DNA from 3 places in the Vallitalea guaymasensis genome. Region 2 is predicted to be linked to each of the others. Evidence: riboswitches for the same ligand, from Rfam matches in the RefSeq annotation. Region 2 holds a riboswitch; each other region holds the start of a gene.
What was found. Region 2 has a riboswitch for cobalamin ahead of HYG85_RS03265 (hypothetical protein). Riboswitches for the same ligand answer to the same signal wherever they lie in the genome.
Positions count from the first base shown of each region.

Region 1: another riboswitch for cobalamin. It lies ahead of HYG85_RS04005 (ABC transporter substrate-binding protein); the one in region 2 lies ahead of HYG85_RS03265 (hypothetical protein).
Region 3: another riboswitch for cobalamin. It lies ahead of HYG85_RS17300 (ABC transporter substrate-binding protein); the one in region 2 lies ahead of HYG85_RS03265 (hypothetical protein).

Region 1 is NZ_CP058561.1:889,771-900,636, reverse strand. Features, by position in the region: gene HYG85_RS04035 (hypothetical protein) at 1-379, shown strand, start outside; gene HYG85_RS04030 (hypothetical protein) at 509-1,039, shown strand; partial or broken gene HYG85_RS04025 (PhzF family phenazine biosynthesis isomerase) at 1,204-1,872, shown strand; gene HYG85_RS04020 (GTP pyrophosphokinase) at 2,089-3,618, shown strand; gene HYG85_RS04015 (C47 family peptidase) at 4,072-5,175, shown strand; gene HYG85_RS04010 (hypothetical protein) at 5,182-5,505, shown strand; cobalamin riboswitch at 5,590-5,733, shown strand; gene HYG85_RS04005 (ABC transporter substrate-binding protein) at 5,938-7,587, shown strand; gene HYG85_RS04000 (ABC transporter permease) at 7,587-8,525, shown strand; gene HYG85_RS03995 (ABC transporter permease) at 8,527-9,336, shown strand; gene HYG85_RS03990 (ABC transporter ATP-binding protein) at 9,323-10,261, shown strand; gene HYG85_RS03985 (ABC transporter ATP-binding protein) at 10,254-10,866, shown strand, end outside.
Region 2 is NZ_CP058561.1:721,171-732,036, reverse strand. Features, by position in the region: gene HYG85_RS03280 (ATP-binding cassette domain-containing protein) at 1-717, shown strand, start outside; gene HYG85_RS03275 (ABC transporter ATP-binding protein) at 714-1,487, shown strand; gene nikA (nickel ABC transporter substrate-binding protein) at 1,543-3,207, shown strand; cobalamin riboswitch at 3,591-3,739, shown strand; gene HYG85_RS03265 (hypothetical protein) at 3,905-6,256, shown strand; gene HYG85_RS03260 (S-layer homology domain-containing protein) at 6,329-10,866, shown strand, end outside.
Region 3 is NZ_CP058561.1:4,040,874-4,051,739, reverse strand. Features, by position in the region: gene cobJ (precorrin-3B C(17)-methyltransferase) at 1-577, opposite strand, end outside; gene cobM (precorrin-4 C(11)-methyltransferase) at 579-1,346, opposite strand; gene cbiT (precorrin-6Y C5,15-methyltransferase (decarboxylating) subunit CbiT) at 1,618-2,199, opposite strand; gene cbiE (precorrin-6y C5,15-methyltransferase (decarboxylating) subunit CbiE) at 2,189-2,812, opposite strand; gene cbiD (cobalt-precorrin-5B (C(1))-methyltransferase CbiD) at 2,805-3,926, opposite strand; gene HYG85_RS17315 (precorrin-8X methylmutase) at 3,913-4,557, opposite strand; gene HYG85_RS17310 (cobyrinate a,c-diamide synthase) at 4,561-5,937, opposite strand; gene HYG85_RS17305 (sirohydrochlorin cobaltochelatase) at 5,934-6,710, opposite strand; cobalamin riboswitch at 6,855-7,001, opposite strand; cobalamin riboswitch at 7,236-7,441, shown strand; gene HYG85_RS17300 (ABC transporter substrate-binding protein) at 7,665-8,762, shown strand; gene HYG85_RS17295 (FecCD family ABC transporter permease) at 8,762-9,772, shown strand; gene HYG85_RS17290 (ABC transporter ATP-binding protein) at 9,759-10,571, shown strand; gene HYG85_RS17285 (hypothetical protein) at 10,650-10,866, opposite strand, start outside.

The DNA.
Region 1 (10,866 bases), 170 kb from region 2:
GTTTAGTATGTTTTTTCTGGTTACGATTGGTCATTGTTTTGACAATGGTATGCCAATTGGAGCTATTGTAAGCTTAGTAATTTTTCTTGGCTATTCAGCATTGATTTTAAAGTGGCTTTTAAGTTATGAGATAGCTATGATTGGAAAATGGCTCATTGGTTCTTTCTTTGCTTTGGATGTTGATTATATTTTTATGGTAATTACAATGTTAATTTTTGGAGAAGAAAAACTTAGTGCCATGATGAATTCGCTACCGCCAGTAGTGGTTCTTGTAGTTGGGACTATTATACTTTGTTTACCATTTGCTTTCTTTCGCCCTGGGAAAAGGATGGACAAAATTATAGACTACTTAAGGAATTTCTTGAAAGTTGTACATTAAGACTACTAGGAAATATCATTTTGTTAATATATATCGGGAAATATGCTATAATCTAGATTATAGTAAATTTACGCATATATTTAATATAGGATAATATTTTAAGTGATGATGTGGTTTAAGGGGGTTTTAATGTTGAGATTGATTAAATATATTTCTAAAAATAAGATTTCATCTATTGTTATAGTTATTCTAAGTGCATTGGTAATAATATTAAGTTCAAAATATTATAAGTTGAAAAGTTATGTTGATTCTAATATTGTAATTGAATCATGGGGTTTTGCAGTAAATAATTTTGGAATCATTGGATTGTTAGAACAAGACAAAATACAAGAAGATCGGGACAAAAAAATATATAAGCTTAGTTTTGAAATGTATGATCAATACAACGAGATATGTAGAGCATATGGAATGTCAGGTTTTTCAGGTAAGAAAAATACATTTGATAATAGATTAGTTGAAATACTTCATGATGATTTAAAGGACGTTAATTACTCTGAAATTTTGATGATACACAAAATGATAGAAGAAGTATTGATAGAACATAAAATATGCTACAAAGATCTAGAAAATTATATGAATACAAATGAAGTAGACTACAATAGGTTGCTTGTTAAGGAATGGAAGGAAATAATAATTAAGTTGGATTCATTAAGATTCTAAACTCTGGTCACTTTCTTAAGAGTAAGTAACTAAGAAAAAAGTGCGTACTTGTACAGCTTTGCCATTACGCTATAATAAATAATATATTACATATGTAATTAAGTCTATATAATCCAGGGGTAATGTTTTAGTACAATATTGTATTATTTTAGGAGGTAAACTTGATGAAAAAATATCGTTTATATCAAATAGATTCATTTACCAAAGATAAGTTTACAGGTAATCCTGCTGGGGTAATAACTAACGCAGATGGTTTGACTGAAAACGATATGCAGAAAATAGCAAGAGAGTTAAACAATTCTGAAACAGCCTTTGTTTTTTCTTCAGATACAGCAGATTATAATGTTTATATACGTTATTTTACTCCTACTAAGGAGGTTCCAATATGTGGGCATGCTACTATAGCAGCACACTATGCATTGGCTGTTGAAAATAACCTTGATACTACATGAATTAAACAAAAGTCAGGAGCAGGGATTCTACCAGTTGATATAATCAAGAAAAATGATGATTATAAAATAGTTATGACACAGGGAAAAATAGAATTTGGTATGTATATTGAAGATGAAAATAAGAAAACTCTATTATCAGCTTTGGGAATTAATGAAAATGATCTATTGGAAAATTGTCCTATTCAAATTGTTTCAACAGGTCACTCAAAAGTTATGATAGGCATAAAGAGCAACACAATATTAAATCAACTGAAACCCAATTATAATGCACTCTCTCAGTTGAGCGAAATCATAGAATGTAATGGATATTATGTTTTTACCCAAGATTCAAAAGATGAAAATAAAGCAGTTACTGTATTTCAATCAGAATTAATAATATAATCTTAGTATTAAATGAGAAAATATATATTTTAAAGGGTAAGGTGACTCATAGCGGGTCATCTTTTTTTATGGAAAAATGGGTAATTTTTTGCTTTTGAGTATTTTATATAAAAAAATATGGTTGACTTATTGTTTATACTGTATAATAAAAGTATAGGGAAAGACTACACTAATTTACAAGAAAATAGATACACTTCGTGATGCATAGGAGGAATTATGGAATTAAAGCTATTTGGATTTATACATGATGTGACGAATTATTTAGAAGATAAAGCAGATGATTTGGAAATAGCATCAAATGAAATAAAAGTTTTTCTAAAAGAATTATTAGAGGTAAGTACCGATGGTTACTTGAACATCAATAGAAGAGTAAAATCAGTTCCTAGTTTAAAAGAAAAGATTATCAGAAATAATTCCTATAAGGAATATGATTCCCCAGAAGAATTTATATCCAATTTATCTGACTTGATTGGTATAAGAATAGAGTGCAGATTCATTGAAGACGAATATAAAATATATGAAATATTGAAGAGATGTTTTAGTATGTGCCACTCAGATGGATATTACTATAACTCCCTTAACAAAAACATTAGACTGGAACTGGATGGACCACAGCCCCAAAAACAAAAAAATGGTTTTGAAATATATAGGATAGATGGGGTCTATGAATATGATGATGAATTATTTAATTTTGAACTTCAAATAAAATCCCTTGTTAATGTGTTTTGGGGGGAAATAGAACACAAGATAATATATAAAAACAATAATTACACCATATGGGACAGTTTTTTCAAAGATATCATGGGGTCCATAAACGAAAATCTTTCTATGATAGATAAGCAATTACATATTATTGATGATCAATTTAAACAACTAAATACAATCAGTCCATCAGTTAGAAAAAATCAAATTGAAACTACTCTTGCAAAAATGATTTATGATATCTTTTCAATAAAGATAAAGAGTAGCATTGGTTTTATTGTGGATTTTAGAAAATCATGTGATACCATTATGAAATATATCTTCAGGTCCAATCATGCAGAAAACTTGGACGATTATAATAAGACACTGGTAAAAACATTTTCAAGACTCAATGATATAAGTGAGAATGAGATTGATTTTACTCATGAGATAGTATTTGAAAGAGAAATAGAATTAGAAGATGAATTCTCTAGAGTTATGGGAGAAACTATCATTGCTTCAATTAATAGTGATTTTCAATGGAATATCTTCTTTAGAGTATTATTTGAAATAGAGCTTGGTAATAATGTTGAGGATTTTGAAACATTCATCCAATTTATAAAGGAGAGGTTCAGTAAAAATAGAAGTCTATCAAAACTATATGTGTTATTTGAAGATAAACAAGCAGAGGAAATGATAGAGGATTTACTAGAAACCATTGTATATACTTTTAAGAAGATTGATTCCATAAAGTTCATTTACGATACAAGCATAGAGGAGATAAATCATACACTAAGGTATATAGTTGGACTTATATGTAAAAACATTCAAAACTATGAGGATTGGTTAGAATATAAAGAAATATATCTGGAATATTTTCAGGTTAAGATTCTATCCATATTTGATTATAAAATTGAAATGTCAAAAGTAAAGAGATTCTTGAAAAAAGCTAAGACGGAATCAAGTATAATAGGAATTAGTGAAGATATCTTAGGATATACCCATGAATTAGAATCACTATCTTTAATAGAAGCGGATAAAGCCTTGAAACTTTTCAAGTTATAACATGATAGAAATGTATAGTATAACATATTCTTATCTCAATAAAACGCCCTGATGGGCGTTTTTTAATATCTAATAATAAAAATCCACCATTTAGGTAAGTATTACTTATTTTAATATTGAAAATTATTACATATTTAAAATATGTATAATTAAATTATAATATTAAAGTTAGTACTATATTTAACATTAAAATGTATATTAATAATAGTATTTATACTAAAAATATTAAAAATAATACATTATTAACACAAATCTACAAATTATTTAAAAAATTAATTGTATAATGTATTAATGAAAGGGGTGATAGAAGATAAATGTAAAATGACATTTCTAGATACATTCAAGTTACAAGAATCAACATAAATTATGTTCACATATATATTAAGTTGAAATGTAACCGGCAACAAGTAGGTTATATTATAAAGTAATAATTAGAATAGGGAGGAAGAATGAATGAAAAAAATTTTAAGTCTATTATTAGCAGCATGTCTAGTTATATCTACTACAATAGTTAGTAATGCAAGTGATTTGGGTGTATATCTTTTAACTAAGGAGTGCCCTCAGAATATACATAATTATGTTAATAATAATATTAACAATTTCCTAAACTCTAAATCCAATGAAGGTGAAATTAGTTTAGAAGATATTACAATAGGACAGGTATTCAGTATAGAAAAAGAAAATGTATCCGATCTTGATGTGTTTTATTTTCCTGTATTTCAAAAAGGACATCTTAAATATACATTTAGAGTGTATGAAGTAGATGGAAATATTACAGGTATATTATCTCCTTATTTAGTAAAGGAACTTTTAAGTGTTAGTGGTAAAACAACAACAAATAGTCCTGCAAGATTAGCTATGAATAATGGAAATGTAGTAACAGTAATTAACGATAAGATTACTACAATTAAAAAGGACCCTCTAGGTAGAAGGGTTAACAATTACTCAATAAATAATGAAAACTATAGTAATATTACAGTAAACATAAATGAAAAAAATGATAAAAATATTATTAAAGGTTTACATACTTCAAAAAGACAATTATTCTCTTTGGATAGTGTATCTTCTAATAATCTATCTCTTGATTTAGCTGAGACTCAAGGGCAACAATCATGGTGTTCAGCTTTTGCTGGAGCTGCAATAATTAGATACAAGACTCATACTAATGTATTCGCAAAAGATATAATGAAATATTATCATCCAAATAGTGAAAAATTAGAAGACGAGTATATCACTAACTATCAACTTATCAGATATGCACAGAGGAAAGGTCTTTACCCAAGAAGGAGATCATATACATTATCACTTAGTTCAGTTGTATCACAAATAGACAACTCTCAGCCAATGTATATAGGATGCCAAGGAAGAGGAGATTACGAAGGAGCTAGACATGCATTAGTGCTTAGAGGTTATGATAAAACTAACAACACTTATTCAATATGGAATCCTTGGTATAAATACTATGAAACAATGCCAATGGATACAAAAGTATATACAGTAGATCCTTCAGCAAGTTTTAAGTGGGATACTACAATATATGATTGGAGCAAATTATAGATCCTAATGAATAATAAAGTAAAAGGTAAAAGTAAAATTGTTAAAAAACCATATGTAATGTATGACAGCAACCTATATGGTATATCTACAGAATTGCCAAAATCATATCCATATAATAATATGCTGGAATCAATAACATATGTAGGAACAATTAGTGAAACAATTAATAGTTGTGAAATGCCAACACAAAATTTTCAAGCAAATAAAGATGGATATAAGAATGCAAAAGTTTATGTAGATGAAGATGAGAGTAGAATCTATCTAAGATTCAACGAAGGTCTTGAAAATGATGAATTGGTAAGATTTGATAAAGATAATAAAGCAATATAGAATAGATAATTTATTAATAACTATTGTGTTCTTTGATTTTTGAAGGTATAATGTTAGTGACATACAAAGTAAGAAAATTAAAATTGAATATAAATATATTAAGGTGCCTTAGCAATAAGGAGAATAGGAAAGTCAGTTAAAGTCTGACACGGACCCACCACTGTAAGTAGTAATGATGTTATGTTTTATACTACGAGTCAGGAGACCTGCCTTAATATTGTTAGATTAGTCGAAAGGGGATAAAATTCGTACTTATCATTTTAGTTGCTTTTATAAATGGGTTAAAGGCTCTTAACGTTTGTTAAGGGCTTTTTTTATTAAAAGAATTAAATTGTTTTATATCCTCTTTCACCAAATTGTTTTAATGTGGAGTCTCTATATTAGGATAAGGAGTCCCATATAAAATATAAAAATAAGGAAGAGGAGAAAACAATGAAAAAAAGAGCAGTATTAGTAACTTTTTTGGTTCTCATTATGATGATTACAGGATGTAAGAATAATCAAGACATAAAGGCGGACCAAAATCTACAAGAAGAACAAAAATCAGGATCAGCAAATGTAGATAATGGTGCAGAAGATAACACAGATTCAGTGAAGCCGGTGAATGAAGAAGTGTTAATTGACCAATCCAAAGAGATTGTACTAGCAGGAACAAGGAATATTGCACCTGGAGAAAAAGATGCCTATTACTGTAGTTCTGCATTGATGGTATGGGAACCACTTATTACAAAAGGTTCAGATTATGGTCCTAAGCCAAAACTTGCAGCAAGTTATTCTGCAAACGAAGATTATACTGTATGGACATTCAAGTTAAGAGAAGATGTCAAGTTCCATGATGGAGAAGTGTTTAATGCAGATGCTGTCATTGCTAATTTTGATAGAATGAAACTAGGGAAAAAGTCTTCAAGTTTTTATGGGATGGATATTAACAGAACATATCCAGGGCTGCTTGAAGTGAATAAAAAAGATGATTATACAATAGAATTAGTCTTTGAAAATCCTTTGCCAACATTGGATTATTCAATGACTGATTTTGGTAGTGCTATGTTCAGCCCTAATAATTTTGATGAGGAAGGTAATTTCAATGGTTTTCCTATGGGAACTGGACCTTTCAAATTAACTGAAAATGTTCTTGATGAGTATTGTGTAATCGAGAAAAACAATGATTATTATGGTGAAAAAGCATTAGCTGAAAGAATTAAAATAAAAGTTATCCCATCACCTGATACACGATTTGCTGCATTAAAAGCAGAAGAGGTAATGGGTGTTATCGATCTTGGGGCTATTCAGCCTGTGATGGCTATGGAATTAATAAAAGACAATCGATTTGGCATATCACACACACCAAGTACAATTACCCATTACATACTTTTGAATGGTAACAAAGAGCCTTTTAATGATCTAAGGTTAAGACAGGCAGTCAGTTTATTAATTGATAGACAATTGATTATTGATAGTTTTTATGCAGGTTTAGGTGAACCTACAGTAAATGTACTTAATGCATGTACTCCTTTCTATAAAGAATTTGATATTGAACATGATGTTGAAAAGGCAAAAAAATTGGCAAAAGAAGTCCTTGGTGATGAAAGAGTGAAGGTTTCTTTCGTTTTAAGACAAGGTGAGCTGGATAGATACCCAAACAAAGAAGAAGCTCAGTTATTGCAGTCTCAACTTAGTGAACTGGGAATAGATGCTGAGATTACAATTCTTGAAAGTTCAGCATGGAATGATGTGGTTAAGGCTGGTGATTTTGATATCAGCTTAAAGATAAAAGGATTATCCAGTGCTGAGCCAAACACTCTGTTTAAAACTATGATGAAAACTGACAATGGATTAAATAAAAGATGGAATTTTGGCTATTCCAATAAAACAGTAGATACATTAATAACTGATGTTGAAAACGAAACAGATATGGATAAGCGTAAGGAAATATATAAAAAGATTCAAGGGTATTCAGTCAATGAATTTCCAGCTGTTCCATATTTTAATGATGTGAACTTAATTGCTTACAACAAAAAAATTGAAGGCTACGAAGCTATGTATTACGGCGTATCTCTTGAAAAGACAAAATGGGCTGAGTAATGGGTAGCTATATATTAAAGAAGATGCTAAATGTGATTCCTGTACTTATAGGTATCACATTAGCAGCTTTTCTACTAGGTGTATTGTCTCCAGGAGATCCTGCATATATTTCTCTTACAAGGGATGGTATAACAGAACCTAGTGATGAGGAAATAGAAGAGAAACAACATGAGCTTGGTTTGGATTTACCTGTACATAAACAATATTTTAATTGGTTAAAAAAAGTGATTAAACTTGATTTTGGACAAAGTATATATACTGGGGAATCCATTGGAGAAGAATTAGCGAGGAGATTACCTATTACTCTTAAGCTTGCAATGTATGGTTTTATACTTACAAGTATGTTTGGTATATTGATAGGTGTCATCATGACATTATTTAGAGGCAGTTTTATAGATAGTTCTTTAAGATTCTTTTGTACACTTATATCATCTATACCAAATTTTTGGCTTGCAATAATTCTTATTACCATATTTGCTGAGACATTACAAATTTTGCCAACAAGTGGTTATGAATCAGAGAAATCATTGATTTTACCTTCAATTGTTGTATCCCTTACAAGTATTGGTTTTATTGCAAGGCTTACAAGAGCCAGTTTTCTGAAAGTATTATCAAAAGAATTTATTGTACTTGCAAATGCTAAAGGGCTTAGAAGTTATACTATAGGAATCATCCATATATTTAAAAATGGAATTATACCAGTTTCTACTTATCTAGGCTTATATTTTGCAGCTATTCTAGGTGGTTCAAGTATTGTTGAAAGTATTTTTGCCCTTCCAGGAATAGGCAGTTATGCTATTGAATCCATCTATGCAAGGGACTACTATGTTATTCAGGCATATGTCATATTGACAGGAACCACCTATATACTCGTGAACTTAGGTCTTGACTTATTATATTTTGCTATAAATCCTAAAATAAAAGAAAGTGAGTGCTAATATGAAAATAAAAATACCTCTAAGTGTTTTGATACTGATTATTTTATTGAGTATATTAGCACCAATAATTGCTCCATACGACCCCTTGGCAGTAGATATGAAATCAAAATTGGAACCACCAAGCCAGACACATCTGCTGGGTACAGATTCTCTGGGGAGAGATACCTTTAGTAGAGTATTGTATGGTGGAAGACAATCCCTTTTACTGGCATTGATTGCAACCATATTATCTATGTGTCTTGGTATAATCATTGGCGCATTAGCAGGATATTATGGTGGTGCATTAGATTCATTCATTACATCTGTTTCAAATATATTCATGGGATTACCAGGGACAAGTATTATGATTGCTCTAGTAGGTATACTTGGACCATCCATGAGAAGTTTGATTATAGCCATTGTGGTCAATTCATGGGTATCATTTTCAAGGCTTATAAGAGTAGAAGTCATGAATGTTAAGAATGAGTACTTTATTGATAATCTCAAGAATATAGGAGGGTCTGATTCACTGATTATCTTAAAGCACATTTTGCCTAATATATCTGATAGCTTGATTATTGTTTTTGTATCAAAGATAGGCGGGGTTGTGTTAGGGGTTGCCGCTCTTAGCTATTTAGGATTAGGTCTAAGTCCCCCACAACCTGATTGGGCTATTATGATTAATGATGCAAGACCATATTTTAGAAGTCATTTACAACTGGTTTTAGCACCAGGGTTTTGTATTATAGCGTTTGTATGGTCAGTACATAGTATAGGTGACGGCATCAGAGATAGAATGGATGTAGGAGGACTTAGGAATGAAGACTTCTAATATTGATATAACTAATCTTAGTGTTACCTTTGATACTAAATATGGAAAAGTACAAGGTGTTGATGATGTAAGCATCACTTTTCCCAAGGATGTTGTGACAGGAATAATTGGTGAAACAGGAAGTGGCAAATCATTACTAGGTATGTCCATACTACGCTTATTGTCCAATGAGGCAATTGTTACAGGACAGTGTTTTTATAATGGACAAGATCATATGAAACTATCAAAGGCACAAATAAAAAAAATACGAGGTAGTCAGATCGGGTTTATTCCTCAAAATCCAGATTTATCACTAAACCCCATATTGACCATTCAAAGACAGCTCATAGAATCCTTGTTGACCCATACCAACATAAGTAAACAAGAGGCAAAGGAAAAAGTCAGATCATACTTAAAACAATTTGGCTTCAAGGATATTGATAAGATAATGAAATCCTATCCCTTTCAGCTTAGTGGAGGCATGAATCAGAGGATACTATGTATCATAGGTATTATCTGCAATCCTGATTTTGTTATTGCTGATGAACCTACAAAAGGTCTTGATGCCAAACTTAGAAAAATAGTCTATGAAAACCTTATAAAAGTAAAGAAGAATTATACATCAAGTATGATTATCATAACCCATGACTTGTATTTTGCAGGAAAATTTTGTGATGAAATCGTTGTTATGTATAAAGGGCAGGTTGTTGAAATGGGATATAGCAAAGATGTGATTAACAATCCAAGACACCCCTATACAAAAGGATTGATAGGTTCAACAATTAGAAAAGGCATGGTACCAATTAATCCCCCAGATAGCAAGGAAAATACGTCCAAGTGTAAATTTTATACTAGATGTAACCAACGTAATACCAAATGTATAGATTCAACGATTGAGATGAAAAGAATTCCTGGTGGAAAGGTACGATGTTGTGCATATGATTAAAGTAGATAATGTATCCATGAGATTTAAGAAAAGAGAAGTATTAGAAGATATTAATTTTACTGTTGAATCGGGGACTAAGGTTGGAATCGTTGGTGATAGTGGAAGTGGCAAATCTACATTAGCAAGGCTGATTACTGGACTTGCCATACCCAGAAAAGGTCAAATCTACCTTAATGGTGTAAAAACAACAGAATATAGAAGAAAAGAAAAGAGCAAGGTGGTGCAGATGGTTTTTCAGCACCCTCAAAGCAGTTTTGATGAAAAAAGGAAGATAGGTTATCAGTTAGAAGAAGTTGGACGTATTCACCATAGAGATTATAGTAAGGAAATCAAGAGGTTACTTAATGTGTTTTTAGTGGATGCTAAGTTAATGGACCGTTATCCATATCAGATTAGCGGGGGAGAAGCACAGCGGCTTTCAATTATCAGATGTTTGCTACTCAAACCTAAAGTATTGATTATGGATGAACCTACATCAATGCTGGATGTATCTGTTCAAGCAGAGATTATTGATTTTCTCCTAAGGGTTCAAGAAAAAGAGAAAATGACATTTGTTTTTGTATCCCATGATATTGAATTAGTAAGTCATGTGTGCGATAAGATTA
Region 2 (10,866 bases):
GATAGATCTTTGGTTGATTCCGTTAATCTATCTGTAGAAAAAGGAGAGATTCTTGCAATAACAGGTCAATCAGGTAGTGGAAAAACCTTGACATTCAAAGGAGCTACAGGATTACTGACCTCAGAACAATTAACAGTTGATGGCAGAGTTAGATGGAATGGGGAATATTATTCTCCAAGTGAGATGAAAGCTTTTTTAGGGAAAGAGATATCTTATGTCATGCAGAATCCTATGACTGCTTTTAATCCTGTTATTACTATAGGTTCACATTGCAGAGAAACTCTCAGGGAGCATTTGAAGGTAAGTAAAAAAGAAGCTGACAAGATTGCAATTGATTGGTTTTATAAACTTAATTTAAAAGATGCGAAAAGAGTATATAAAAGCTATTGTTATGAATTGAGTGGTGGTATGTTACAGAGGGTTATGTTAGCTCTGGCAATGGCTGTTGGAAGTAAAATGATAGTGGCAGATGAACCAACAACAGCTCTTGACACCATAACCCAAAAAAAGATTCTGTCAGAATTCATAAGAATCAATAAAGAATATGGAGTAACTATTATTTTCATATCCCATGACTTTGGAATTATCAGTCAAATAGCTAATCATATAGCGGTAATATCAGAGGGTACGCTTATTGAGTATGGAAGCACAGAGAAAATTTTAACTAATCCAGAAAAAGAATTAACTATTAAAATGCTAAAGGAATTAAGTATATGATTAAAATAAAGAATCTTAGCAGGAAGTATGGAAACAACACAGTACTTGATAATGTTAGTTTTCAAATTAAATATAAACAAAGTACAGCGATAGTAGGAGAAAGTGGTAGTGGAAAGTCTACCATAGCTAATATTCTATTAGGTTTTTACAAAGAAAATACAGCTGAGATATCTTACCAAGGAAGGTCATTGAATGAATTCAATAGTAATGACTGGAAGAATTACAGGAAGGATATACAACCTGTTTTTCAGGATGCCAAGAATAGTCTTGACCCTAGAATGAAGGTAAAAGATATTATAGCCGAACCTCTTTGTAACTTTACAAAGCTGAGTAAACAAGAAAGATACAATAAAGTAAAAGAAATATTAGAACTTGTTGATCTTAATAAAGAAGATGGAGAAAAATTTCCCCATGCATTTAGTACTGGTCAGCAAAAAAGAATCAACTTAGCAAGAGCAATCATATGTAATCCTAAAATAGTAATCCTTGATGAATTAACTTCTGGTCTTGATCCGGAAATAAAAAATAATATAATCGATTTGATAAAAAGACTTCAAGAGGATTATAACATTACATTTATTGTCATAACACATGATATTAGTGTCGCTATGAGTTTAACATCTCATATTATTATTCTTAAGGAAGGGATAGTTGTTGAAGATGTAATACATTCCAATGATATTTCCAATCTAAAAACAAGTTACGCTCATGAACTAATAGAGGCAGTACCAAAACTAAAATATATTGAACTTATTAAAAAGAGTGTATAGATGTTTAAGTTCAATTTATTTAAATATGTAAAGGACAAAGAAAGGAAGTAACAAGATGAAGAAAATTATAAGTATTTTACTAATAACAATGTTATTTACATTATCATTAGCAGGTTGTTCAAAATCTGATGATAATGAAAAATCTGTATCAAATGATAATGCTGCTAATGACACAGCTAAAAAAGATAATGCAGACAATAAAGGAAAAGCTACTGATGATGCACAAAAAGATGAATTAGTTATTGCTTGGGCAAGCGATCTAGATAATTTTGGTCCACTTACATCAGAAGATGGATACAGTCATGAAATTTTAGGGCTTGTATATGAATCATTATTAAAATATGATGGTAAAAAAGCAGTACCTAATTTAGCAGAAAGCTATGAAGCTACTCCTGATGGAAAAGAATATACTTTCAAACTAAGGGAAGATGTGAAATTTTCAGATGGGCTTCCATTGAATGCTGAAGCAGTAAAACAAAACATGGATGGAATACTACTAAATGCGGATAGATTCTCATGGATGGGAGCTATTGGAAAATTAGATAAAGTTGAAGTGGTAGACGATTACACAATAAAATTCGTATACAAAGAGCCATATTACGCTGCAACTCTTGATATGTGTTCTCAGTTTCCTATAAGAATGATTAGTCCTAATTCCATGCCAGATGATGGTAATACAGCTGGTATCCTAAAAAGTAGTGTTGGTACAGGACCTTATGTATTAACAGAGGCTATAAAAGATCAGCAATATGTGTTTACTGTAAATGAAAATTATTGGGGAGATAAACCAGCCTATAAAAAAGTTATAGTAAAAGTAATACCTGATCATGATTCAAGAGTTATGGCATTACAAAGTGGTGATGTTGACCTTATATATGGTGCAAAACAATTATCATATGAAGCTTATGCACAGTTTACTGATAACAAAAAGATTGGAACAGCTTGCTCAGAAAGTGAATCAGAAACTAGAAGTATCTTAATGAATACAGCTAATGAAGTATTAAAAGATATGGATGTAAGAAAAGCCATATTATGTGGAGTTAATAAAAAAGTTATTATAGGAACAGTTCTATTAGATATAGAAAACAAAGCGGATACAATATTAAATCCATCATTAACTTACTGTGATGTAGAAGTGGAACCTTACGAATATAATAAAGAAGAAGCTTGTAAGATCTTAGATGAAGCAGGATGGACATTACCAGAAGGTAAAACAATCAGAGAGAAAGATGGTAATAAGCTTTCATTAAATCTTATGTATGTAACAGGTAGAGGTGCAGAAGAAAGTATTGCTCAAGTTTTTGCTTCTCAAATGAAAGAGATAGGTATTGATGTAAAATTAGATGGTGTTGAGTTAATGGTTTGGGGTTCAAGAGGATTTGAAGGTGATTTTGATCTTTCTTTCAATGCAACTTATGCAGCTCCATATGATCCACATACATATATCGGTGGTATGATGAGTTATAGTCTAGACAATCCTGCACAGCAAGGGTTAGATAATAAAAAGGATTTAGATGAAAAAATATTAAAGCTATTCTCTATAAATGATGAAAAAGAAATTAAGAATTGTTATGATAGTATTTTAAAACAATTACATGAAAGTGCAATGTACATACCAATATCATATCAAAAGCAAATAGCATTATATAATAAAGACGTTATATCAACTGTAGAATTTCCTAGTATACCTGGTCAATTGGATATGATGTTAATAAAGTAATGTTAGGTGATAAGTAGAAAATATGAATGTATATAATTCGTACAATGTAATATAAAATAAGGTCATTGGAAATCTAAGTTTTCAATGACCTTATTTTAAGTTATAAACATAATATGGTTTATAAAAATATACTAGAATAGTATATAAATTAATATTTATCTGTTATTTTTTAATAGTTAAAATATATTATAATAACTATTTACATTAATCAAACAAAATGTTACAATGTAGCTGTCGAGAAAGAGAAAATATTATTTTGCTTTTTCTTGGACCTAATAGTATATGTATCAAGTGTACTACTGTAGGTATTTACAAAAAAATTTAATAAAGGCAGTTTGAGAGGAAGGTCACAATAATTAGTTGTGAGTGAATATTAAATATTCTTCGGTGAAAATCCGACACTGTCTCAGCAACCGTAATGTCAACGAAAGGACAATATACCACTGAGAATTCCATTTTAGTTGTGGAATAATCGGGAAGGTGTCTTAGTAGGAAAACCACACTGTAAGTGGCAAATGGCTAAGTCGGGATATTCTCACTCTGTTTGTTAAAATGTAATGCAAATCCCTGAGGTTGGAAGGCATAAATAGGTGGAATCTTTATGTTCTAAACCAAGTATGTCAGGGCGCTCTTAGGAGTGTCCTTTTTAGTGCACGGAACATATGACTAAGTAAACAAAATTCGAGGAGGAAAGAAAATGATTTTATCAAGAAGCAAAAGAAAAAGTTGTGCAATCTTACTTGCAGTGGCAATGATTCTTACAATGATGCCTCTTACTGCAAAAGCAGCAGCACCTACAAATGTAGAAGTTTATTTATCAGGTGCAACAAATCCAAATCCTACAGTAAATACACAAGACGGAGACACAGTAGAAAGTATATATACTCGTATTACAGGTCAAAGCTATCCATGGACAGTATTATATGAGATTAATGGAAAAATGGGAGCTGTAGCACCTGGCAGTTGTATTGTTCCAGACAATGCATATATACAGTATTACACTATTAACAACTATCAGACAGATGTACTAGCTACAATTAGTGATTATAGTTTAATAATTGCAGATGGTAAAATTAAGGTTCTAAATGGTAAAGAATATACTTGGAAAGGACTAGAAAAAAGTATTAACATGTGTGTACCATTTGTTAGAAATGCAAATGTAACAGTTAATCCTAAGAATTTAAGTACTCCATTAACAACACCAGTAAAGCTATCAGATTATGCTGGTATTGAAATGAAAAGTACTGGCGGTATTAGTACATATATGCCTATAGAAGTTGTAGCTGATTATGATGCTTATACAACAGAGCTAAATGAAGGATTAGAAAAAGTCATAGCTATAGCTGATTCCTTTGGTATCAATACAAGTAGCGCAGTAAATGCACTAAATGGTTCAGATAATGCTGTGAAAGCTACTGAAAAAGTAGCTCTGGGAGAAACTATCATTAATGCTTCTATCAATAATGATATTCTTCTTAGTAAAGTAACTTTTAATGAAAGTGTAGCAGTATCTGCTCCTTTTGATCCTTATGTACCAAGCTATACTTTGATATCAACTACAGGTAGTGATATTGTTCCAGCTACTTTCATTATAGAACCTGTTGCTATGGCAAGTGATGCAACAGTAACTTATAGTACTACTGATTCCAATATTTCATTTGCAGGTAATGTAATTTCTGCAAGTACAGCAGGAAATCACAGTTTCTCGATTAAAGTTGCAAAAAATGGTGCAGAGAGAATATACGATTTTGCCTTCACTTGTGATGCTCCTATCGTTGCAGGAGATCCATCTGTTTACGCATTTTTACCTGCTCCTGGTCAGTTTACTAATGAAGGTGTGACTGTTGGTGGATGGGGAGACATCTATCTTTCAGGTACAGATGGTATTAAATTAATGGCAGATAATGTTTCATCTACAGGTGTATCACTAGGATATTTTGGTGGATATACAGTATTTGATATGAAAAATATTGATAACGACCCTAATAATAAATATGGTGTGGATTTTATAGTATATGGTAATGCTTTCTGGAATAACTCTGAACCAGGTTGTATTCAAGTAGCACAAGCTGATAGTCAGGGAAATCCTGATACTTGGTATGATATTGCAGGTTCATTATATTATGAAAATACTACTAAAAAGAACTTTAGTTTAACTTATGAAAATCCTAATCCTAATGATAATACAAAATATACAGAAGCAGGAAATAATCTTGGGAAATTAGATTCTATTAATTATACTGGTAGTGCAACTGGAACAATCACAAAAAATACTTTCCATAATCACAGCTGGTTCCCACTTAATTGTAACTACTTTACAGGAAGAAACGGTAACCCTGCTTTAGACAAGACAAACAAATTGTCATTTGCAGACTATAATGATTCACATAACAAGTTGACATTAACAGGTACAATGCTTGGCAGTATTACATCTACTAACACAACTACTGGTTTTGGTTTCGGTTATTGTGATGTTCACCCTAATGGTAGCGGAGATAAATCAATAGCATATAATCCATATGGAGTAGCTGCAATTACTTCAACTTTTAATTATAATACTTACATTAATGGGACAGGCGGAGGAGACCCTATTGATATCAGCTGGGCAGTAGATGCAAACGGAAACCCTGTTAATCTAGATAATATTCGTTTTGTACGTATTTATACAGGGGCTGCAGCTATGAATGGTATATTCGGTGAAATCTCTACTGAAGTTTGTGGTATTAAAAAAGCTACTGGTACAGGTGATGGAGAAGCGGTAACAGGTTTACCAACAGTTATTGACTACATGACTGATTTAACTGTTACTACAAGTAATATGAGTACTCAGACTGTTACATTAGAAGATGGTATAGTTGAATATGAACTTTATAGTATCGCTGATAATGTATATGTTAATGGAACAAAAGTAACTTGTGATGATACTACACCATATGAGTTATCATTAACTTTAGCTAGAGGAGATATTAAATATGTACAAATCATTACTCAAAATGGTGCAGAATCTCCTTATATTACAGTATTTAAATTCGTTTATCCAGAAGTATAAATAAAAATAATGTTTTAGGGGACTCATTAGAGTCCCTTACTGAATAATAAAACTACTAGTAGGTGAATATTAATGAAATACTATAATAAAATATCTTTCATCTCATTTTTAATTGTATTAATTATATGCTTTAATATGGTAGCTATAAATACCAATGCTGAAGAACTAAATCCAGTATCAGTTACATTATCTCAGGAATCTTCTTTAACATTGACGAAAATTACTGAAACTGGAGATATGCCATCTTCATTAGGAGCATATTTTATTTCTGTACCAAAAGATACACAGTCGATTAATGTAAAATTTAATAGTTTATCAACTGATACACATTTTTTAGCACCTCGTGGTGCAAGAAAACAGATTACAGGTAATAGTGTTAAATCTAATGCAAGAATTTCAAGTGAAAATTTTCTGAAATATAATAATGTAAGTAGCAGACAGTTAAGACGTTATATTACAAACTGTTTTAATGTAGAAACACTAGAATATACAATTAGCTTATCATATACACCTGGATTTCCAATTGATCAAGAGAAATTACAAGAAGAATATACAGATATATGTTTTGACCCTAATTTAAAATATCAAGAAATATGCATTTACGAATATAAAGTACCTGTAAAATTAAAAGCAGTAATTCTTGTTCAGATAGGTGAATCGTCAACTGCAAAAATTGATGATTCTATCTTAAAAGATTGTATTAACAAAGCAAGATTAGTATCCTCCGAGACATACTATACAATTGATGATAGATATAATGGAAATGATTCCAGTACGATAAATTCCAGCGACAAATCAAAAGGCTTTTATAATAATCTACAGCTTGAGTTAGCTAATGTAAGTAAGCTGTTTATTGATAATAATCCTGAAAATGATTTAATAGCGGGTATTACTCAAGAGAATGTCGATACAGCAACTACTAATCTTCAATCTGCAATTAATAGCTTAATTCCAATTACTAATGTTAACCCAACATTACTATACGAAGCTATAAAAAATGCAGAAAATACATATAATGATTCATCCATATATACAGCCAAGTCATGGTCAGCATATCAAAACGTACTGAACAATGCTAAAACAGTACTTACTTCTCTTTACATTCAAGATGGTGAAGATAAAGGTAAGCCAACTGACATTAATAAAAACACTTATCAATCTGAAGTTGATACAAATACTGAAAAAATAAACAAAGCAATTACAGGACTAAAAAAATTAATAAATGCTAATGATCCTTCGGGTAGCGATTTAATTGATGCGGGGGAAAAATATGAGAACCTAAAAGCTTTAATAAATCAATTTAATCCAGAGGAACTTATAGAATCTGATTATACTTCAGACAGCTTTGTAACATTCATACAACAAAGAAACATAGCAACGGATTGGTTAGATAATAATGAAAAGCCTAATGGTACAACAGGAATACCTGTTTATGAAAAACTAAAAGAAGTTTACGACGATTATTGGAAATCATGTTATGGTTTGACATCAACAAAAGAAAAAATAAATGTATCTTTTAAGGTAATAGATACATCTGCTGCTAGAAAAAAAGAAGCTTTTGATACAAAATCAGGTATCTATAATTTAACTCTCTCTAGTGGCGCATCTTTACAAGATGTTTTCAACCAGATTAATGGTATTAACATACATGGGGACTATGGAATTTTTATTAATGGAATTATGATTGATGCACCAAGCCATGATTTAACAGCATTATTTACTTTGAATCTTGGTGATTCAATAGGTACATCCCAATATCCATTAAGCAGTATAAAAGTACAGGATAAGGATGAAGTCGTTGTAGCATATTTAGACGCACCAAGGCATGGTTCTTCAAGTGGAGCTAATCTAGAGGGATATGAAGCATACAAAGTACTTCCATATGTTAGACTGTCAAAAATCACTAATGAAAATATGAATAATAATGTAGTAGAGACAAGAGCCGGACAAGCAATTTCATTTAATGTAAGCTCAGTTGCTGCTAATCTTAGTGATTATACAGGAAAAGATGAGCCTTTTACAGGAGCTACGGTTTTTGTAAGTTCTGCTGTAGAAGAAAAGAATAAAATAACTACTGCAAATAAGGAAACTACTGCTTTTACAGATGATAATGGTAACTGTAATTACACTTTTTACGAGGAAGGTTGGCATTCATTAAGTGTTCATCATAAGGAAGCAAATAATCTTGAAAGTAAAAAGGTTACTGTTACAGGAGTTATAGCAGGAGATACTATACTTGTACATGTAAACCCAGCTACTGAAAATGAAACTAAGATAATTAAAGATAAAATGCTGACTGAACTAGAAGAAGCATATTATTCCTATAGACAAACTAACTATGACGCTAATAAATGGAAAGAGCTTTCTGGATTTTATGAAAACGGTAACACTAAAATTACTAATTCAGTAACACCATACGAAGCAAAAACAGCATTTGATACAGCTGTTAATGGTATGAAAAGCATAGAATCCATAGACCATAAAACAGTTATAACACCTATACGGGAAGTATTAAAATATCTGCCATCTATAGATGAAATGGATCAAAACAGGCTCTGCCAATCAGATATACCTAAATTAGAAGAACTATTTTCTAAATACAATGTTTTGACGGAATATCAGAAGAAGTTATTCACTTTTTTAGAGGACAGACATATTAAATCTCTATTAAAGGCATACGCAGATTCTAATAATGGAAATAATTTACCAGAATCTAAAAAATATAAACTTACTATCATTGATGAAACCAATAAGTTCAATCAATTTAATGAACATTTATATTGTATGGTAGATGGTAATATCATAAGTTCTGCTAGACCAACAAAAATTGTTGGAGAAGTTAAAGCTAATATTAAGGTAGGTTTACGATACAAGGGAAGAAACATTGTAGGAGATACATGTGTAGTAGAGAGTTTTTCAGATGATATAAGTGTTTATAAAATGCATAGTCCCTATAAAAGCATCCTTGGAGAATTTTTAATGCCTCATCACGACGTAACTATAATTGTAAGGTCAATAGGTGGTGACGAACCTACAATTGATGATGAAACAAAGTTAAATAATGCCAAAGAGGCTGCTAGAAATGCTGTAATAGCGACTTATTCAAATTATCACAGTGAAGACTATTTGGATGATGATTTCACTAGACTTACTCAGGCTAAAGATAATGGGATAACAGCAATTAATAATGCTGTTGATGTAGTTGCTGTAGCAACCGCTCGTAGAGCGGCACTTGCGGCAATGGCAGCTATTCCAACGAAAGATGATAATTGTGGTACTAAGTTACCTGACTATGGAAACGTAATTGGAAAGGTAAAGATAACTATAGAAAATGAGACTTTCCCCAGTGGGGATTTTAAAGGAACAATTATAAACGGTTGGTATGATCTATGTGAGAATGATACCATGATGACAGTTGTTCTGAAAGCATTAGCTGTGAATGGATATAGCTGGGAAGGAACAGGTGGTACTAATTACGGTATTACCTATATATCATCCATAAATAAAGGAGATAAAAGTATGGGTGAGTTTTCAGGCGATAGAGGTTCAGGCTGGATGGGTACACTAAATGACTGGTTTGTCAATGAAGGTTTTCAATCTTTTAGAGCAGGAGCTTCCAACAAAGATTATAGTCTGGAAAACGGGGATGAAATTAAAGTAATGTTTACTCAAAACCTTGGTAAAGACTTAGGAGGTACATGGGGAAATTCTGATACATCCTTGAAAACACTTACTATTAGTGGAGGAAAACTATCACCAACCTTCAAGAAAAATACTACTGAATATGGACTGATGATTGATGGTGATTCCAAAAATATAATGATTACACCAACAGCCTATAATAAAAATTATTTGGTTAAGACTTTTTTGAATCAATATAATTCAAGTTCGGCATATTATAAACGTACCGAAACCCTATCTGTAAAAAATGGTGATATCATTTATATAGGTATAGGTGAGAATTCCTGGCCTTCAATGAATAAGCAAGGTGAAGAGGCAAGAGAGTATGATGCAACAAAATATACTATAAGGGTATATAACAGTAAAGCAAATTATGTAAATAAGCTGATTGAAGGATTACCTGTACAAAATAAAATAAAACTATCTAATTATAAGAGTTATGAGGAAGCAGTTAAGGCAGCTAGAAGTAACTATAACAAATTGTCATCAAATGATAAGAAGAAAGTAACGAATCTAAGTAGATTAATTGATGCAGAAAATCAGTTATTATTCTATGGAGAAACCTATAATGTTAAAATACTCCTTAAGAAAATTCCTCTAGCAGGTAGAGTAAAATTAAGGCATAAATCAGAAGTGATGGCAGCTGATTCTGCATACAAGAAACTGTCATCAGAACAAAAACTATACATAACTGTTGCAGATGTAACCAACTATAATGCAGCTATTGAACGATTGAAAGAACTTGGAGCTTTTGATTCAGAAAATGATTCACCTTCTGTAATAATGGGTAACACAGAAGAGCCAGAAGAAGAAAAGGAAGAATTTATCAAATTAAAACCTGAAGTTAGTATTTCAGGTAATACAGCAACATTAACTATAACTGGTAGTCAAGCAAAAAATGCAATAGAGGATATTAAGAAGAATCAAGC
Region 3 (10,866 bases), 2.3 Mb from region 2:
CAACTGGGGTATTATTATCTCTCTCTTTTCTTATAATACTTAATGCTTCATCCAGATAATCTGGTCTCTTGGAACTTCTAGGATTATATAATGCTATAACAAAATCTCCCCTAGATGCCAATTCAACTCTTTTAAGTATTTTTTCATAAGGCGTCATATAATCACTAAGACTTATTGTACAAAAATCTTCTACAATAGGCGCACCTAGTAATGCTCCACAGGATATAGCCGCCGTAACACCAGATACCACTTCTACATCTATATCACTTTCCAGTTTCTTAATATGCACAAGCTCTATTAGTAATCCAGCCATACCGTATAATCCACCGTCACCACTACAGACTATCCCTACTTTTTTACCTTGTACCGCCTCTTCTATAGCCATTTCGCAACGGTCAACTTCTTTTCCCATACCTTTACTTATGACCTTTTTATCCACTAATAAATCCTTAACTTGTTCTACATAAACCTTATATCCTGCAATGACATCACAGGACTTAATAACTTCTACTGCCTTTACTGTCATATTCTCTAATTGCCCTGGTCCAATACCAATAACAAAAATCTGCCCTCTCATCTTATCTCTCCTCACTACTAACTGCTGTTCTATACATATGACTGAAACCTTTATCATATAGTTTTGATAGAGAATATTTATCTGACATAAAGTCACCTATTAAAATCTGAGCAAATCTTGTAATAGATGCTTCTTCTACCTTCTTCTCAATATCTTCGAGGGTTCCTCTAACTATTTTTTCATCATCCCAAGTAGCTTTATAAACTACTGCTACAGGAGTTCTTGCCTCATAACTCTTTCTTAATTTCACCATTACTTCACCAATGGACTGAACTGATAAAAATATAGCCATTGAAGCCCTATGCTTAGCCAATTCTTCCAACTGTCCACCTTCACCATGACCAGTTCTGCCAGGTAACCTAGTAATAATTATCGTCTGTGAAACATCAGGTAATGTAAACTCCTCTTTCAATCTAGAAGCAGCAGCCACAAAAGAACTTACCCCAGGTATCACATCAAACTCAATCTTATGTTCAATCAATCTATCCATCTGCTCTCTAATAGCTCCATATATGGATGGATCACCTGTATGTAGCCTAACAACCTTCTTATTGTCCTTTTCCATCTCTACCATAACTTCAATAACCTCATCCAAATCCATCTTAGCACTATTATATATAATAACGTCTTCCTTACAATAAGTATCAATCAACTTAGGATTCACCAAAGACCCTGCATATATAACACAATCAGCCTCTTGTAAAGCCTTCATCCCCTTAACCGTAATTAACTCAACATCTCCTGGTCCTGCTCCTACGAATAAAATCATAATATGTACTCCTTTATCATATTTTTTATGCTTAATGTTTTTATTTTCTTGTATATACTACTATTTCCAGTAGCCTAGTCGGTGAGTATATATACAAATAAAGCGATTTTTAAATATTTGATTAGAAAATCTTAGTGAGTGGAAATAAATATTACGTTAAGAACCTTAACTGTTTGACCAGCGGGAGTTGTTAAGGTTTAGTAATATTTATTGTAACGAACTTAGTTTTTCTTCAAATATTTGATATGAGCTGTTTTGTATATATACTCAGCTACGGCAATTTTGCAGAAATAACATAAATCGGATTATTAGCTTTCATCATCCATCCACCTAACTGATGCCCCTTCGCCACCTGAACCAATGCAACATCAATATCCATGAATCTACCCTCTAAGGCACTAAGAATCTTATATGTACTATCCAACAATATAGTATTAGCAACAAATACTCCACCTGACTTAAGATGGTTCAGAACAAAATCAATTATCTCATCAATCTTCCTGCTCCCACCTCCTAGAAAAATACTGTCATAATATTTCCTAGGTATATCCTTTGGTGCTGCTCCTTCAACTATCTGGACATTTTCAAGTCCAAACTTCTTAACATTCTTCTCTGTCAACTTGACAGCTTCTGTTTTCTGATCAATAGCAGTAACTTCACCTTCACTACATATCAAACCACACTCAACAGTTATACTGCCTGTACCACAACCAATATCTAAAACATGGGAATTAGAATTAAGTCTAAGCTTAGATACAGTTATAGCTCTTACCTCTGATTTTGTCATCGGTACTTTATCTCTAATGAATTCATCATCTGGAATACCAAACATATACTTTTTATTAATCTTCATTTTCAATCACCACCACACAAAGCACTGAATAATCCTGCTTCACAATATTCTCTGGAACATCAATAGTAATCTTTTCGTCATCATATGAAAGATTTTCTCCAACAATCATTGTAACATTTGAAAGTCCTGCATCTATTAACTGTTTAGCAATACAGCTTGGAGAATTCTTCTTATCAGTTAATAGAAATATACCTTTTTTATCCTTTAGAATATCCATCCATCTGATTTCTCTTCCATGCAAACTATACAATCCATAATCCTTATAACTCTTACCGATTCTACTGAACAAATATTGGTAAGAACTTATTCCCGGTATTACATCAATACATTCCTTACCTAACTTACTCTGTAAATAATCTAATAAACTGTAGAACCCTGTATCTCCTGAAACTATTACAACTATCTTTTTTTCATTTCTATTAGCTGATATATAATCACACATACCTTGAAGATTGGAATCATATGCAAACACTTCTTTTTCATAAGAAGCAAAAATCTCTAGATTCCTCTTTCCTCCAACAAGAACATCACATTCTTTAATAATTCTATAGGCTATTGGAAGAATATAATCTCTGTTACCTGGACCAATACCAATCACATTTACTTTATTCATCCTTAATCTCTCCTATGATAGATTGAACTTTATCACTTATGGCTAACAGCTCTGTCATATTGAAATATAGTACACCTATATGTAGATTACCATAAATATAACTTTCACAATTATCAGCTGCCTTGTTAGCCAGTACTGTAAATACTTCTTCCATACCTGTTCTTTTAATAATCTTAGCCGCTTCATCAGTGGTTGTACAATCCATGATACTTATCAGGTCTTCTTGTTTCATACCCATTACACCTAAGTAGGCAGTCAATATTTCCATTCTTGTGGAACTTACTCTGCTGTGAGTATAATATATACCCCCTGCTGGCTTGATTAATTTTCCTATATGTCCAGCGATAATTATTTTTCCAAATCCTAATCTACTACATTCTTCTAATGCAAAACCTAGATAATTACTCATCTTAACCATAGAGATATTATCTATACCCGAGTACTTCATAAACAATTTTTCCCCTATATTACCAGGAACCAGTATCACATATTTTTTATTCTTCTTATGAGCAATCTTAAGTTCAAGTGCTATAGTCTCTTTTAACGCATCTTCTGACATAGGCTCTACTATTCCTGTGGTTCCAAGTACAGATAGACCACCAATGATTCCTAATTTGGGATTAAATGTTTTCTTAGCCAATTCTTCTCCCATAGGAATACTAATAATAACATCTACACCAGTACCCTTTTCAAATATGGCTTGTACTGATTCTCTTATCATTCTTAGTGGAGTTGGATTAATGGCATAATGATTAACAGGTATCTGTAAACCTTCTTTGGTAACTTTACCGACTCCCCTACCTCCAGTAATATTGATTCTATTATCATCTCTTAAGACCACTTCTGCAAAAACTTCTATACCATTAGTAATATCTGGATCATCACCAGAATCCTTTATTATACAACATGATGCTTGTCTTTCATTATATTGGCATTTATGTACATCAAGATTCAACTCCCATCCTTTTGGTGTATCAATCTTGACTGATTCTACAATCATTTGGTTCTTCAACATATAAGCTGCCGCTTTTGTTGCAGCAGCGGCACAGGATCCAGTTGTATAACCTGTCCTTAGTTTTTTGCACCCTTTGTAAACATACCTACTGTTTTCCAACTTTTTTCACCGCTTCTCTTAATACAGCGTTAATTATTGCAACTGCAATAGTACTTCCACCTTTTCTTCCTTTTGTTATTATTGATGGAATATCTTCATCCCATAGAGCATCCTTAGATTCACAAGCTCCAACAAATCCTACTGGAACCCCGATAACCGCTTTTACAGTGTCTAACTCATTCTTGTTTTTCTCATCTATAAGACGAAATAGTGCAGTTGGGGCATTTCCTACAGCAAATACTTTATCCCCTGGTATCTTAAGAGCTAAATCGACAGCTGCCATGGAACGTGTAATTCCTTGTTCCTTAGAAATCTTATAGGCTTCTTCAGAACCTACTAGACATTCAATTTTTATACCTAATTGTTCTGTAAGTTTTTTGCTTACACCTGCTTTTATCATCTGTGTATCAGTAATGATTGTACATCCTTTTTCAAAGGCTTCTAAAATGATATTTTCAACTTGCTCTTTGAATAATAGTATATCCTCATAAATAAAATCTGTAGTTGTATGAATAACCCTTTGCATTATACTAAGTCTCAATGGTTCAAGGTCTGTATTTTTCATACTATCATATATAATCCTAAAACTCTCATCTTCTATTTTTCTTGGGTTAGCTATAAAATCATGCATTATTTATCTCCTTTTATTTTTTACGGTTAACGCAGTGTCTAAAAACTTCTCTGGTATAGCGGTTTCAGCTGGAAAATATATATGTGGATACATTCCATATACATTCTTATATAGTTTTCCGCAATGCCATCTCTTATCCTTCTTAGAACCTGTAATGTACGTAGGTTCAACTGTTCTATCAACAACTGACCTGTGAAATTCATGTGCTCTGAATTCTGTATCTTTATTGAATATAGGAGTATCATTATCAGCCCTTACAGAAACATAACCAAAGTTTTGAAGTCTTTTCTTCATATACGCTCCACCTTGGAATATCCCTACCATCTTATATGTTTCATTTTCCAGATTGGTTATAGTCTCATGAAGATACATATAACCTCCGCATTCTGCATAAATAGGAATATCCTCATTAGCTTTCTTTCTAATATCTTCCATTAGACTAGTATTGCTTGACAGTTCTTTAGCAAATACTTCTGGATAACCACCTGCTAAATATATTCCATCACATTCATCAGGTAATTTATCATCTTTCAAGGGACTGAAATAATGGATTTTCGCTCCTGATTCCTTCAACATCTCTATATTTTCATTGTAATGAAATGAAAACGCTTTGTCTTTTGCTACTGCAATATGTACATGGTACTGATTACTTGTTTTAACGCTATCAATATCTTCTAATGGTTCTGTACTTCCAGCTATTTCAACTAACTTATCAATATCTATAGTATCAGTAATGATATCTCCAAGTCTATCAATCTTAGATTTTATATCATCTATTTCACTACTTTGAATAAGTCCTAAGTGTCTGCTTTCCAGTTTCACTTCATCCAGTTTTGGCAGATATCCTATTACAGGGACATCTGTATTTATTTCAATAGTTTCTTTCAATATTTCATAATGTCTCTCTGACATTGGAAGATTGATTATAACCCCTTTTATAGGAATATCTCTAAAAGTCTTCATACCATGAACTAGTGCCGCGGCACTTGTTGACATTCCTTTTACATTCATCACTAATATTACTGGTGATTTCAATAGATGGGATATATGAGCTGTACTTCCAAGCATAGGCTCACTGCCATACCCATCATATAATCCCATAACACCCTCAATTATACTTATATCTGCATCATTATTATATTTATCAAATAAATATTTATTAACATTATCTTCTAAAAGCCACCCATCCAGGTTAATGCTGGGTCTGCCAGTTACCACTTCATGGAATCCTGGGTCTATATAATCAGGTCCTACTTTATAAGGCTGTACCTTTAACCCTCTTTTACATAATGCAGCCATTAATGCTATGGTAAGAGTAGTTTTACCTGTCCCACTATGTGGTGCTGATATAATTAATCTAGGTTTTGCCTTAGCACTCATTGGTTATTCACTGCTTCCTTCAAGTGATTAAGATAGATTTTTCTAATGGCTTCATTACCACCTAATCCTTTAGTTATTGCTCTAACCTCAATACCGTTAGCAATTAATATATTCTTCCATGAATCTTCCTCGTCACCTGCCATATCATTGTGTGCATGATCTCCTGCAACAACCAAGAACGGCATTAGAACAGCTTTACTGTATTTACCCTTTTTCAACCTTTTTATAACTGGTTCTATACCATCTTCTATAGTCCCCATAAATACTGGTAAATCCTCATTTTCAAGAAGATATTGCATATAGTAATAACTGGTATTAGCATAATGCTCTGTACCATGACCCAGTAATACAACCGCTTCATTAGGTTCTACCTTAGGAATATAAGTCTTTAATGCTTCTATAACCGCTCTATAATCATTTTTATGATATAATAATGGTTGTGAAAGTGAAATATGTACATTCTTGTTATGATTCATCCTACTTACTATAGTTCTTATCTTATCATATTCAAAACCTGGTATTATATGGGTTGGTTGAACAATTATATGTTCAAATTCTTCAATTAATTTTTTCAAAGCTTCATCTGGTGTATCAATATGAATACCTTCTTTTTTCAACTTTCTAATTATCATATTGGATGTAAATGCACGTACCACCTTATAATCAGTAAAAGTATTTTCTATCAACTTTTCTATAGGTTCTATCTGCTCTTTTCTTGCATTTTCATAACTACTTCCAAAACTCGCAACCAATATCGCTTTTTTCTTCTCCACAACAACTTCCTCCTTTTAATTCAACTTAAATATAATAAAAAACTCTTACCTACAACGAGATAAGAGCATGATATACAATATTTATTAATAATATAATAAATAGTTACACCCTCTGTCCCTCGCAAAGTTTTTACGTAAAATAACGTAAGTGTATAAGATTAAATAGGTACTCTGACTTCAATAACTTCCATAATATAACAGAAATCATTTACACAGTGGCGTGACCGTTCAGGATTCCAACCTGATTCCCTTTGAAGATATCCAAAATATCCTCAAACATACATCGCTATCTAATCATTATTCAATTTAATCTAATAATAAATCATCTGTAGCTTCATGTCAATAAAACATCATTAATGTATCATTCTATTTTAGAAGAAAATAACATATACTATTTTGCAAATACCACGTCCGAACAAAATAATTTTTCTGACTTACCTGCACAACATAATTTTATTTTTATAATGCATTACAACTCTAAATCACATTGACATTACTACAAAACTATGATACTATTTCTTTAAAATTTAATAGTTATTTAAGGGTGCTTTATAATGTTGTTCAAACAAAGTCCAACATTAAAAGATAATAGGGAATGAGGTGTGAATCCTCTACAGCCCCCGCTACTGTAAGTAGGGATGAAATCTTAGATATATCACTGGGAAACTGGGAAGATTAAGAGAGTAAATTGAGCTACGAGTCAGGAAACCTGCCTTTAAAATCCATGTAACTAACTTCGGTGGGAAGATACGATTACATTAATTGATTAATAAATTTATCTTATTATAAATTATTTAATTCGTTAATATAACTTACAACTGATAGTTGTAAGTTTTTTTATTTTTTACTATCTCTACAAACCGTTAGCTATTCTTATTTTCATGGAAGATAAACCTTCAAAACTATTGAATTAATACAAGCTACTATTAAAAGATTTTCTAGGAGGACTTAATAATGAAAAATATGAAACGTGTTGCTATTTTATTGATTTTTATATTGACCGTTACTTCATTCAGTGGATGTTCAAAACAGGATTCATCAAAAACTACTGTTACTCCAGACAGCACTGAAAAAACAACTGATGAAAATAAGGATACAGAAAAAGATTCAGAAACAACAAAAGATAATTCAGGAAAAGACTCTGTCAATAAAAATTCAGAAGAATTACCAGAATTCATAATCAAAGATACTGACACAACTATTACATATTTAAACCCAATGGGTAATGAACAAACAATCACTAAAAATCCAAAAAAAGTTGTTGTACTTATGAATTCTATTCTTGATATCTGGTATCTAGCAGGTGGAGAAGCCATTGCTAGAGTAAGCGGTTCAACTAATGTTCCAGAAGCCGCTAAAGATATTGAACAAGTTGGTAAAGTAAACGCACCTAGTGTTGAAAAAGTATTATCTCTAGAACCTGACCTAGTTATACTAAGTTCTACTAGAAGTCAACACGTAGAAATGGAAGATATATTAAAAAGCAATAATATAGAATGTGCATATGTCGATGTTAGTAATAATCCTTACGAAAGATTTAATGATGCACTAAGATTATTTACAAAAATCACTGGTAGAGATGATATTTACGATTCAGAAGTAAAAGCTCTCAAGGAAAATGTAAATAAAATCTGTGAAAAAGCTAAAAAAGAAGAGCAACCTGATGTATTTATTTTATTCGGTTCTACAAAATATGTAAAAGCAGAACTTTCAACAGGTCTAGTAGGAAACATGCTAGAGATGCTTGGAGCTAACAATATAATTACTGACTCACCAGTTGAAAATAGTTCAAAAGTAGATTTTAGTTTGGAAAAAATCCTTGAAAAAGACCCTGATGTAATATTAGTTGTTACTATGGGGGATCTTGAAAAAGTTAAAACTCGTATAAATGATGACTTAGAATCAAATGAAGCATGGGCTACACTTACAGCAGTAAAAGAAGGTAATGTACACTATCTTCCATCAGATTTATTCCATTACAAGCCTAATGCAAGATATCCTGAAGCATTTGAATATTTAGCTAAAATATTATATCCTCAGGTATTTAAATAATGAACGATTTAAAAAACAGACATTCTTATAAGATTACCGTACTAATAATTTTGCTAATTATTACTTTCATATCATTTCTTTTCAGTATTAGTTTAGGTGCTTTTAAGATATCAGTTCCAGAAATATTAAAAGCTATATTTATTGATGAAACAGGTGTCAATAGAAATATCATATGGAAAGTAAGAGTTCCAAGGTCACTTGTAGCTGGAACTGTTGGTATATGTTTGTCTTTGGCTGGAGGCATTTTGCAGGGGGTAATGAGAAACCCCCTAGCCTCACCTAATACTATTGGTGTATCCTCTGGGGCAGGATTGGGCGCAGTCTTTATTCTAGTAGTCTTTCCTGACTATGATTTCCTTGTTACACCAATTGCTTTTGCATTTGCATTATTTACAACTATGCTTATATACATACTATCTTGGAAGAATGGTATTAAACCACTTAGAATGATATTAGCAGGTATAGCAGTATCCTCATTCTTGGGAGCTTGGATTAATACTATACTTATATTCTATCCAGATAGAGTACAAAATGCATTAGGATTCATGGTAGGAAGTTTAGCCGCCAAGACTTGGAAGGACTTCTATGCTCTATGGCCTTACGCACTATTTGGATTGATATTAGCTTTCTTCTTATCCAAGAAATTAAATATATTGATGCTTGGTGATGAAATAGCCACCGGACTAGGACTAAAAATCGAGAGAGTAAGAAAAGTTTTTATTGCTTTAGCTTCATTACTGGCAGCCAGCTCAGCAAGTAATGTTGGTTTGTTAGGTTTTGTAGGATTGATTGTACCTCATATAACAAGACTTATAATTGGTTCTGACTATAGATATCTATTTCCTGCAAGTGCTTTACTGGGAGCATCTTTGATGATGTTTTGTGATACAATCGCAAGAATAGTTATGGACCCTGTAGAAATACCTGTAGGTATTGTTATGTCAATGCTTGGCGCACCATTTTTTATATTCCTATTGAGAGGCGGTTTGAAAAATCGTGTTAAGAACTAATTCAGTAACTATAAACTATGGCAAAAACAACATAATAGACAACCTTTCTTTAAACATAAAAAAAGGTTCCATAAACACGTTAATCGGTACAAATGGTTGTGGTAAATCAACTTTACTAAAGGCATTATCTAGAAATCTAAAGCCTAAATATGGTGATGTATACCTTAATGGTAATTCAATTTTTCAGATGGATACCAAGTTATTGGCGAAAGAAATGTCCATATTACCTCAATCTCCTAATGCACCTGATGATTTTACAGTCTTTGACCTTGTTAGTTATGGGAGATATCCACATCTTGATTGGACTGCCAAACTTCATAAAGAAGACATTGATATAATTAACTGGGCAATAGAATTGACTAAGATGGAACACCTAAAAGATAGACAAGTTACCACTCTATCTGGTGGAGAACGTCAAAGAGCATGGATCGCTATGGCTCTATGTCAAAAGCCTAATATATTATTATTGGATGAACCTACTACATACCTAGATATCAATCATCAATTTGAAGTACTGGAATTGGTTAAAAAGCTTAATCATACAATGAAATTAACTATTGTAATGGTTTTACATGACCTTAATCAAGCTGCTAGATATTCTGATAAAATTATTGTCATCAAAGATGGAGACATATATAAGCAAGGTAATCCAAAGAGTATCATCACTAAGGAGATTCTCCATGATGTTTTTAACCTTGATGTTAGGATATTAATGGATGATTATAATGATTGCCCATTCTTCATTCCATTAATGCATTCTAATAGATATAAAAATCCGCTAAAAAATATATCTGTCTAAAGGAAAAGATAATATCATTTCAAGATATTATCTTTTCCTTCATAATCTTATTTTTTATAATGGTTATTTAACATCAATTTATTGTAATTTCTTATTATCTTTTAACATTACTCTGATATTTGTATATATATTCTTAAAGACTATATCATCATATTTTCTATTAATTCTATAACCTGTTTTTTCACTGTTATCATAAATTATTATGTTTTTTTTCAAATTATCATGTGTCACTTTAATTTGTTGAAGTAATAATTGATAGTTTTTTTCTACATTATCTAAATTATTCTCTTCTTTT